Regions from separate parts of the Rhizobium binxianense genome, predicted to be linked through region 2. Evidence: riboswitches for the same ligand, from Rfam matches in the RefSeq annotation. Region 2 holds a riboswitch; the other holds the start of a gene.
What was found. Region 2 has a riboswitch for S-adenosylmethionine ahead of PO860_RS00900 (O-succinylhomoserine sulfhydrylase). Riboswitches for the same ligand answer to the same signal wherever they lie in the genome.
Positions count from the first base shown of each region.

Region 1: another riboswitch for S-adenosylmethionine. It lies ahead of metA (homoserine O-acetyltransferase MetA); the one in region 2 lies ahead of PO860_RS00900 (O-succinylhomoserine sulfhydrylase).

Region 1 covers NZ_CP118713.1:4,005,370-4,010,580, forward strand. Annotated here, with positions in the region: gene PO860_RS19630 (GntR family transcriptional regulator) at 1-313, opposite strand, end outside; gene PO860_RS19635 (aldose epimerase family protein) at 459-1,481, opposite strand; gene metA (homoserine O-acetyltransferase MetA) at 1,710-2,633, opposite strand; SAM riboswitch at 2,682-2,759, opposite strand; gene PO860_RS19645 (ABC transporter ATP-binding protein/permease) at 2,914-4,764, shown strand; partial or broken gene PO860_RS19650 (hypothetical protein) at 4,875-5,211, opposite strand, start outside.
Region 2 covers NZ_CP118713.1:179,992-185,202, forward strand. Annotated here, with positions in the region: gene PO860_RS00890 (hypothetical protein) at 1-321, shown strand, start outside; gene apaG (Co2+/Mg2+ efflux protein ApaG) at 517-909, opposite strand; gene PO860_RS00900 (O-succinylhomoserine sulfhydrylase) at 1,172-2,356, opposite strand; SAM riboswitch at 2,399-2,477, opposite strand; gene PO860_RS00905 (2'-deoxycytidine 5'-triphosphate deaminase) at 2,551-3,645, shown strand; tRNA gene PO860_RS00910 (tRNA-Gly) at 3,705-3,778, shown strand; gene PO860_RS00915 (hypothetical protein) at 4,391-5,137, shown strand; gene PO860_RS00920 (ATP-binding protein) at 5,134-5,211, shown strand, end outside.

The DNA.
Region 1 (5,211 bases), 730 kb from region 2:
AGAAGGAGGAAAGCCGCCAGAGCGACTGCTCCATGCGTTCCACCCTGCTCGATACGAACGTACCGCTTCCGTGGCGCGATTCCAGTGCGCCCGACGCCATCAGATCGCGATAGGCCGTGCGCACGGTGACACGACCAAGTTTCAGAGCCTCGGCGAGGTCGCGCTCTCCCGGCAGCGCCGTGCCGGGCTTCAGCAGGCCTTCCTGAATGAGGCCGGTCAGCGCCTGCGCCAGCCGCTTGTAGAGCGGGCCGGTCAACGCCTGGTCACGCAGGCCGCGGCTGCTCAGCTCCGCTATCAGACTGGTTCTATCCATAGGCACGTAATAGAACCTATCTAGAACCAATCAGCAAGACGGAATCGCACACCGACAAGAAAAAACCTCCCCGGGGCCCGGAGAGGTTCATAGCGATCAAATCTGACAGCCGTGCGTCCACAGCGCCGTGCGTCTGAAAAGACCGTCAGCTCTTGGTGAAGATATAGTCCGTCTCCTGGCGCAGCACTTCGCCGGGGCGCAGCACCGCATTCGGGAAACCTTCGTGATTGATGGCATCCGGCCAGACCTGCGTCTCCAGGCAGAAGCCGGCGAAGGGACCGTATTTACGCCCGCCAAGGCCGGGCGCCCCGGTATTGAGCTTGAACCCGGCATAGAACTGCACGCCTGGCTCGGTGCTGCGCACTTCCAGCGACACACCGGAATAGAGACTGCGGGCGAGCGCGACGCTGCGCTTGGCGGTGCGCTCGGGCGACAGGCAGAAATTATGGTCGTACAAAGCTTGCTCGCTGCCGACGAATCGCTTCATCGGCGCCATCTCGCGGAAATCGAATTCGGTGCCCGCGACGGAACGGATCTCACCGGTCGGCACCTGCCTCTCGTCGGTCGGCAGATAGTGATCGGCAGCGATCATGATGTCGTGGCCAAGCGCATCTTCACGGCCATCGAGATTGAAATAGGCGTGCTGGCAGACATTGGCGAGCGTCGGCTGATCGCTGGTCGATTCGTAAGTCACCGACAGTTCGCCGTTGCCGTGCACCCGGAAGGTTGCCTGGATCGTGCAATTGCCGGGATAGCCCGCGCGGCCATCGGGATCGACGATCTTCAGCACGACGCGGTCGACGTCATGCTCGACGATCGTCCAGTTGCGTTTGGCGATATTGTCGCTGCCGCCATGCAGATGCGTCACGCCGTTTTCATTCGGCTCCAGCTGATAGTCCTTGCCGTCGAGCGTGAATTTACCGCCACCGACACGATTGGCGCAGCGGCCGGGTGTCGCGCCGAAATAGGCCGAATGGAGGGGGTAGCTGTCGAAGTCGTCGAAGCCGAGCTGCAGCGGCGCCTCATGTCCCTCAAGGCGCAGATCCTGGATGACCGCCCCCCAGGTGATGATCTTGGCCGTCAGCCCGCCGCCCTTGATCTCGACGCGATAGACGGTCTCGCCTGCTTTCGTCTGTCCGAAAACTTCCCGCTCCAACTTATCCGACATGATCGACCGTCCGTTCTATTCCTGGGGTTTAAGCATGTCGCGCAAAAGTGTACAGCGGTTTTGCGATAACGACATGCGTAAAAACAAAGACTTAAAGCGCGGAGAGCGAATCTGAAAGATCGCGACGCGCTTTAGGAGCGGAACCTGCCCGCATTTGCTCCAAACCGCAACCGTGGGATCAGAAAGAAATGCCGCAGCGGTGACGCTGCGGCATCCGCTCTGCCACACTCAGAGATCCGTGCCGATCTCCTCCACATCGAAGGGCGTCGTCTGGTAGATTTCGTTGATCCAATTGCCGAACAGAAGATGCGCATGGCTGCGCCAGCGGTTCTGCGGCGCAAGTGCGGGATCATTATGCGGGAAGTAGTTGTGCGGCATCTTGATCGGCACGCCGGCATTGACGTCGCGGAAATACTCGTCGGACAGCGAGGTGGAATCATATTCGACATGGTTGAACATATAGAGCCGCCGGCCCTTCTTCTCGTGCACGAGGCAGACGCCCATCTCACCTGATTCCATCAGGATCTCCAGGCTTTCGGATTTTTCGATATCGGCGCGGCGCACCTCGGTCCAGCGCGACACCGGGACTTCGAAATTGTCGGAAAAGCCGTTGAGATAGATGGAGGAAGGTTTCAGGTTCCGGTGGCGGTAGACGCCGAAGGCCTTCTCTTTCAGCTCGTATTTCGGAACGCCGTGGAAATGATAGATCGCCGCCATCGCGCCCCAGCAGACGTTCATCGTCGAGTGGACGTTCGTTTCCGTCCAGCCGAGGATCTGCTGCATTTCCGCCCAATAGGTGACGTCCTCATAAGGCAGAAGCTCGATCGGCGCGCCAGTGATGATGAAGCCGTCGAACTTGCGCTGCTTCACCTCTTCCCAGGTCTGGTAGAAGGAAAGCAGATGGTCTTCGGACGTGTTCTTCGCCTTGTGGCCGCCGATGCGGATCAGCGACAGTTCCACCTGCAGCGGCGAGGCGCCGACGAGGCGGGCCATCTGCAACTCGGTCTTGATCTTGTTCGGCATGAGGTTGAGCAGCCCGATCTGCAGCGGACGGATGTCCTGACGGATCGCCATCGTCTCGGTCATCACCCGCACGCCCTCTTGAACCAGGGTTTCGAAGGCGGGCAGCGTATCGGGGATCTTGATGGGCATTGCGGTCACTCGATCAAAAATAAAAAACCGGCGGCGAAAAAAATCGCTACCGGTCCGCACGCGGCCCTTTAGCGACTTTTTTAACGTGGCTGCAAGCCGGCCGGCCAAATCACCACGGAGCACTTTAATTAGCTCCAGTCGGACCGCGAATCAATGGCGAATGCATGCAGGCGCAGCCCGTGCAAGCATCATCACACTTTAATGACTGATAGAATCTGTTGATAGACCGGTAACGCCACCATGTTAATAATAGGAGCATGGGCGATTTGGAAAAGCGTTAATGGCAGATAAGACCGAGGGGAGGCCAGGAATCCGGAGGCAGGATAGGGTAGGGTATGATCTCAGCCTGACATATCGCCTCGGGGTGATGTTCTCAGCGTTCTGGAATTCGCAAGTGCGGGGCAAGGTGCTGTTTCTGGCGACCGTGCTGATCCTTGTTATCCTGGCGACGTCCTACGGCCAGGTCATCCTCAATGAATGGAATGCGCCCTTCTACGATTCGCTGGAGCGCCGCGACCTCGGCGAGTTCTTCCACCAGCTTGAAATCTTTGCGATGATCGCCGGCACGCTGCTGCTGCTCAACGTGCTGCAAGCCTGGCTGAATCAGATGACCGCGCTCTATATGCGCGAGGGCCTGTCGCGCGATCTCGTCGATCAATGGCTGAAGCGCAAGCGGGCGCTGCGGCTCGCCTCCAGCGGCCTGATCGGCGTCAATCCGGACCAGCGCCTGCACGAGGATTCCCGCAATCTCGCCGAAAGCACGACAGGGCTGGTTCTCGGCCTGCTGCAATCGACCATTCTTCTGGTGAGCTTCATCGGCGTGCTCTGGGAGCTTTCGAGCGGCTTCATCTTCCGGATCAGCGGCCACAGCTTCTCCATTCCGGGTTACATGGTCTGGGCGGCGATTTTCTATGCCGCTTCCGCCTCGGTGCTGAGCCAGGTCGTCGGCCGCAAGCTGGTGAAGCTCAATGCCGACCGTTTCTCGAAGGAGGCCGAGCTTCGCTTCACCTTGATGCACGCCAACGAAAACATGCCGGCTATCACCGTCGCCCGCGGCGAGGAGAATGAGCGCCGGCGCATCAACACCGACATCAGCTCGGTGCTGAGGGTCGTCAAGCGGCTCGCCATGGCCAATACCAACCTCACCTGGGTTTCGGCCGGCTATGGCTGGCTGGTGATCGTCATCCCGATCATCGTCGCCGCCCCTGCCTATTTCTCCGGCGGCCTCACCCTCGGCCAGCTGATGATGTCGGTCGGCGCCTTCAATCAGGTCAATACGGCGCTGCGCTGGTACGTCGCCAATTTCGGCCCGATCGCCGAATGGCGGGCCACGCTGATGCGCGTCACCGATTTCCGCCAGGCGTTGGTCGACATGGAAGAGGACTTCGACCTCAAGGACAGCATCGCCTATGAAAACACCGCGGCCGACACGCTGACGCTGAAGGATATCGTCATCGTCGCCAAGATCGGCGAAGAGATCGACGAATGCGGCGGCTTCCGTCTGCGTGAAACCGATGTCGTGATCAAGGCCGGCGAAAAGATCATGATCAACGGCGATCACAGCGTCAACCGCAAGCTGCTGTTCCAGGCGATGGCCGGCCTCTGGCCGTGCGGCAGCGGCACGATGGGCCTGCCGCCGATCGACGACATGCTGTTCGTTCCGCAGATCGCCTATGTCCCCGGCGGCACATTGCGTGAGGCGCTGGCCTTCCCCGAAAGTGCCGATGCCTATCAGAAGGCGGATATTGAGGCGGCTCTCGAAAAGGCCGGCCTGCATTCGCTGATCGCAAGGCTCGATACCCGCGCCCGCTGGGACAAGCTGCTCGACAGCGACGAACAGAAGGCGATCGGCTTCGCCCGCCTGCTGCTCGTGCGCCCGCGCTGGATCATTTTCGACGAAGTGCTGGAAGGCATGGAGCCGGAATGGCAGGAAACCATGGCCAAACTGCTCACCACACTGCCCGAAAGCGGCATGATCTATATCGGCCGCTCCGAGGCCTATCTCGAGGCGCTGAAGCCGCGCGTCCTGCACCTGCAGGCGCTGCCGTCAAAATCCGAGGAACCGCCTGTCGCCCAGAGCGGCGCCAGCGCCAGTGTAGGCGCTGCTGCCGTACCCGCGCCGGCGCTTTAGAGCAATTCCAGGCAAAGCGCGAAGCGCTTTTGCCGGGAATTGCGCAAAAAATAAAAACTTAGAACGGTTCTCCGATTCCATCAAAAGCTGAACCGCTCTAAGCCCGCGGATCACATCGGCGGCGTGATGCCATTGAGACCGACGGCCACCTGGCTGGCCGAGATGCTGCCGTCCGCTGCCTTCTCGCCGGTGACGATGACGCCGGCGCCGGTCTTCAGATCATCTTTGGTCGCCGGTGCCAAGGTCACGATTGGTGTCGCATCGGCGATCGTGATGGTCTTTTCCTTGCCCTGATAGGTCAGCGTGATCGTGTGGCCGTCGACGGATTTGACGGCATTGCTGACGGTCGCGTTGGTCATCTGGCTGTTCGGCTGCGCATCCCAGGGGCGATTGCCCTCGCCGGTTCCCTTCATCGACGCCGGAAAGATCAGCACCTCGATCGCGCCA
Region 2 (5,211 bases):
CTTGAATTTTATTTAGATCGCTCAAAATGGACAGTTGATGCGAGCGCCGTGGACCTTGATGGCTTTAAGGCATTATGGATCGATTTTAAGGATTCGAGCTTGGTTGCCGAGTTCGCTCGTAAATTGAGCTTTCGCGCGACCTTTAACGGAAAACAGATTGTTGCCCTGAGTTTAAAAAATTCCGTCAAGGCAACCGACGAGATGCTCGCCTGCCAAAAAGCGGTAAATGCTGCCGTTGCCCAACAGCCGGCGCCGCCACAATCAAAAGATCCGTTTGAAGCAAAGCCAGGTACTCAGGCCTCGGATCCTTTTGACCTTTAAAGCATGTCGCGCGTGCAGCAGTTTTAGCAAAGACATACGAAAAACAAAGACCTAAAGCGCGGCACGCGAACCTGAAAGATCGCGACGCGCCTTAGCAGATGATTGACGGAAGATGACGTCTGGATGCCCTGCGCTCATAGGACGCGCTGGGCCCCTCTGCCGCTTTCAATCTGCGCTCGATTTCGGGATCATACGTCAGTTAAGCACCCGCAGCAGCCCCGGTGAATCCAGCGAGAAGGCGGGGATGTCGACATCGAATATCTCGCCTTCGTCCGTTTCCATCTGGTAATGGCCGAACATCAGTCCGGAGGGGGTGTCGAGCGGGCAGCCGGAGGAATATTCGTAGGTGTCGCCGGGGCTGAGCCGCGGCTGTTCGCCGACGACGCCGGGGCCTGTCACTTCGTCCACCTGTCCGTTCTGGTCGGTGATGTTCCAGTAACGGTTGACCAGGCGAACGGCTATGCCGGAATTGTTGCTGATGACAATCCGGTAACCCCAGACATAGCGATCGTCTTCCGGGTCGGATTGCTCCTCCAGATAGAACGGTTCGACGACGACTTCGATATCCTTTGTGAGGGCGCGATACATGCCTTGCACCTTAGTCAAGATATGTTACCCGTATCTTATAAAGAGGCCATGTCCGTCAAGGAACGGAACGTTGATCAGTGATGAAACCGTCATGATCGAAGGGTTTTCGATCGTTAAGCCTAATCGTCAGTGTTAATTTTACCTCCGAACGCCGGCGCGGGCGAACTTGTTCCCCCCGGCCTCACGGAGTGAGGTCCGGCCTCACGGAGCGAGGCCCGGCAGCGGCCGAACCGCGAATGGGTCCGGCCGCTATTCCCGTCGGTCAGGCCGAGACCTTGGCAAGCGCCTTGGCGAAATCCTCGATCAGGTCGTCGGTATCCTCGATGCCGGCCGAAAGGCGCACCGTGCCGGGAGAGATGCCGAGTTCGGCACGCGCCTCCTCCGTCAAGTTCTTGTGCGTCGTCGTGGCCGGATGGGTGATCAGGCTTTTGCTGTCGCCGAGATTGTTGGAGATCTTGACGATATCGAGTGCGTTCTGCAGCGCGAAGGCCGCTTCCTTGCCGCCCTTCAGCTCGAAGGCGACGAGGGTCGAGCCGCCGGTCATCTGCTTGGCGATGATATCGGCCTGCGGATGGTCCTTGCGGCCGGGATAGATCACCTTGGCGACCTTGCCCTGCTCGGCCAGAAAGTCGGCGATCTTCGCCGCATTCTGCGTCTGCTGGCGCACCCGCAGCGGCAGCGTCTCGATGCCTTTCAACAGCGTCCAGGCGTTGAACGGCGACATGGCCGGGCCGGTATGGCGGAAGTAATCGTGCAGGTTCTCGTCGATCCATTCCTTGTCCGCAAGCACCACGCCGCCGAGGCAGCGGCCCTGGCCGTCAATATGCTTGGTGGCGGAATAGACGACGATGTGGGCGCCGAGCTCCAAGGGCTTCTGGAACAGCGGCGTGGCGAAGACGTTGTCGACCACGACCTTGGCGCCGACCTGGTTGGCGAGCTTGGCGACCCCTGCGATATCGACCACCTCGAGCGTCGGGTTGGTCGGGCTTTCCAGGAAGAACACCTTGGTGTTCGGCCGGATCGCCTCTTCCCAATTCTTGAGATCGCGGCCGTCGACCAGCGTGCATTCGATGCCGTATTTCGGCGCCAATGTTTCCACAACCCAGCGGCAGGAGCCGAACAGGGCGCGGGCCGCGACGATATGGTCGCCGGCCTTGACCTGGCAGAGGACTGCGGCGGCGACGGCCGCCATGCCGGAGGCGGTGGCGCGGGCGTCTTCGGCGCCTTCGAGCATGCACATGCGCTTTTCGAACATGTCGTTGGTGGGGCTGCCGTAGCGGGCATAGATGAAGCCGTCGGTCTCGCCCTTGAAGCGGGCTTCGGCCGCTTCCGATGTGTCATAGACGAAACCTTGCGTGAGATAGATTGCCTCGGAGGTCTCGCCATATTGCGAACGCAGCGTTCCGCCGTGGACGAGTTGGGTTGCCGGGCGCCAGGTCTTGCTCATGCCATCACCTTCACATAACAAAAAAACCGGTCGCAAAAGCAGACCGGTTTCAACCCGGTCTTTTTAGCCACTTGTTTAACGTGGCTGCAAGCCGACCGGCCAAATCACCACGGGATAATTCTGCAATACTGCTGTTAGCTGCTTGCGTCAATTCCCCGAGTTTGGTTTTGTCGGCGGCAAATGATGGATGAGGCATGATGGCTCGTGAAACGGGAATTCTGGCGGATCGCGCGATCTCCGCGCTGTTCGAAGCGGAGCGTCTGATCTCCGAACGGGAGCTGGACCGCGACCAGATCCAGCCCGCAAGTCTCGACCTGCGCTTGGGCGCCAAGGCCTTTCGCGTGCGCGCCAGCTTCATGCCCGGGCCCTCGCACCTGGTGTCCGACAAGCTCGACCGGCTGAGCCTGCATGTCATCGACCTCACCGAAGGCGCGGTGCTCGAAACCGGCTGCGTCTACATCGTGCCGCTGATGGAGAGCCTGGCGCTGCCGGCCGACATGTCGGCCTCGGCCAATCCGAAGAGCTCGACCGGCCGCCTCGATATCTTTACCCGCGTCATTACCGACTACGCCCAGGAATTCGACAAGATCCCGGCGGGTTATTCCGGCCCGCTCTATCTCGAAATCAGCCCGCGCACCTTCCCGATCGTCGTGCGCCGCGGCTCGCGCCTGTCGCAGATCCGCTTCCGCGTCGGCCAATCCCTGCTCGGCGAGCCGGAATTGTTGAAGCTGCATGAAAGCGAGACCCTGGTCGCCAGCAAGCAGCCGAACGTATCGGGCGGCGGTATCGCGCTGTCGATCGACCTTGCCGGCGACAAGGACGGCCTGATCGGCTATCGCGGCAAACATCACACCGCCGTCGTCGATGTCGACAAGAAAGATCAGCACGACATCTATGATTTCTGGGAACCGCTCTATAGCCGCGGCCGCAACGAGCTGATCCTCGATCCCGACGAGTTCTATATCCTCGTCTCGCGCGAGGCCGTGCATGTGCCGCCGGATTATGCCGCCGAGATGACCCCCTTCGATCCGCTGGTCGGCGAATTCCGCGTCCATTATGCCGGCTTCTTCGATCCGGGCTTCGGCCATGCCCCGGCCGGCGGGCGCGGCAGCCGCGCCGTACTCGAAGTCCGCAGCCACGAGGTGCCCTTCATCCTCGAAGACGGCCAGATCGTCGGCCGCCTCGTCTACGAACACATGCAGGAAAAGCCCGCCAGCCTCTACGGCTCCGGCCTCGGCTCCAACTACCAGGCCCAGGGCCTCAAACTCTCGAAGCACTTCCGCATCTGAGACGTTGCGTCCGGCGCGACTTGACAGCCGCCCCCATCTGTTGGAAATCTCAGCGCATCGCGGGTGTAGCTCAATGGTAGAGCAGCAGCTTCCCAAGCTGAATACGAGGGTTCGATTCCCTTCACCCGCTCCAGCTGCCTTTCACTTCACGTTCAGTTTGTTAGTCGATCGGCTTCTATCAACGTGCATGAAGCTCAAACGGTTAGCACCTCTACCTTTAGAAAGCCGGTACGGAGGTTCGACTACGCTTACTTCGGTAAGCGGAAGATTATTAGGTTTGGAACCTACCCATTACTCAGTTTAGCAGAGGCTCAGACGCGGAGAGAGGGCCACAAGGACGCTGGCGGAGGGGCTGTATCGATTGTTGGCCGAGGCAATCTTCTTGATTTTGGGAGGCCGCTCGATCCTCAGCAGCGAGGTGAGTACGGCGGTAGAGAGACGTTTAAAGTTGCTGAATGTAGCCATGGTGCGTGCGAAGGAAGCTCCTTACGTGGTTGATAAACGAAGCCTCTGGAAAACGGAGGTGTATTTCAATCCCTTGACGGCTTTCTCAGCTGATTATTATACGCACACAGATTGTCTGCGCCTTAGGGTTGATTGATAAATGAAATCATCACATGGTGGCTGGCTGTTTTTCGTATCCACGCAGTTATCTTGATCAAGAACATGGAATTTTCGTCGAGAACCCGAGTCTATCAAGACCTCGCACGCGGAAAGTAGAGTGGCTCTCATTACAGGAGTGACAATGACGAGTTTCCCGCCGCTCTTATGCGGGTCACCAACCGCCGAGGGGCTGGGCAAGATAGCGCTAAGTCAATTAAATGCGTCTTTGGCAAATTTCTCCGATCGAACTATTCATTATCTTACAGCGGCTTCATCGGATGAAGTCACGATCTTCGGCCCATTTTGCGCACGCGTTATCCTTGAGAACGGATGCGCGGCGCTGGTCGGTCGGCTTGACCCCTTCAGAATCCTCTACCTGAGCGAGTTTCAATCAAGGCCGGAGTACCTCTCAGGCAGACGCGTCAAGTCAGCGTTTTCGTGGGCGGGTGACGTGATTCCAGAAGAAAAACCGTCTGCGGTTTTGTGGGACGCAGATCACGAGTTAGTAAAAATCAGTCGCTCGTTGTTTTCTGCACATCTCGAGCACGTGTACTGGCGCCCCGCAGTGGATGCAATGCTGGATTATATTGAGGGAAATGATGCGCCCCAACTGGACGATATGCGTTCGTTAGAAAGCGAGAAATACATATCAGAGATCAAAGGAAGATTCAGGCAGCTGTATTCACAGTTGTCCAAGGGAGTGCATTGGGAATTTTTTAGCAGCAGCCTGCAAATGGACGAAGTAACGGTCAAAACGTTAATTAGAGATACAATCGTTAATATCGCAGGGTTGGGCCTAATATCGCATTTTGTACCTACGGCGTACGCGTCCTTGAGTGCAGAGGCGGCGGTAGAATCTTACATTCAACTAAGAGAGATAGTGCCGTGATAACTCAATTAGAAGAAGAAATCGACGCCACGTTGATTTTGGCGGCCGAAGAATGCCCACCTGCAGACTTTGCT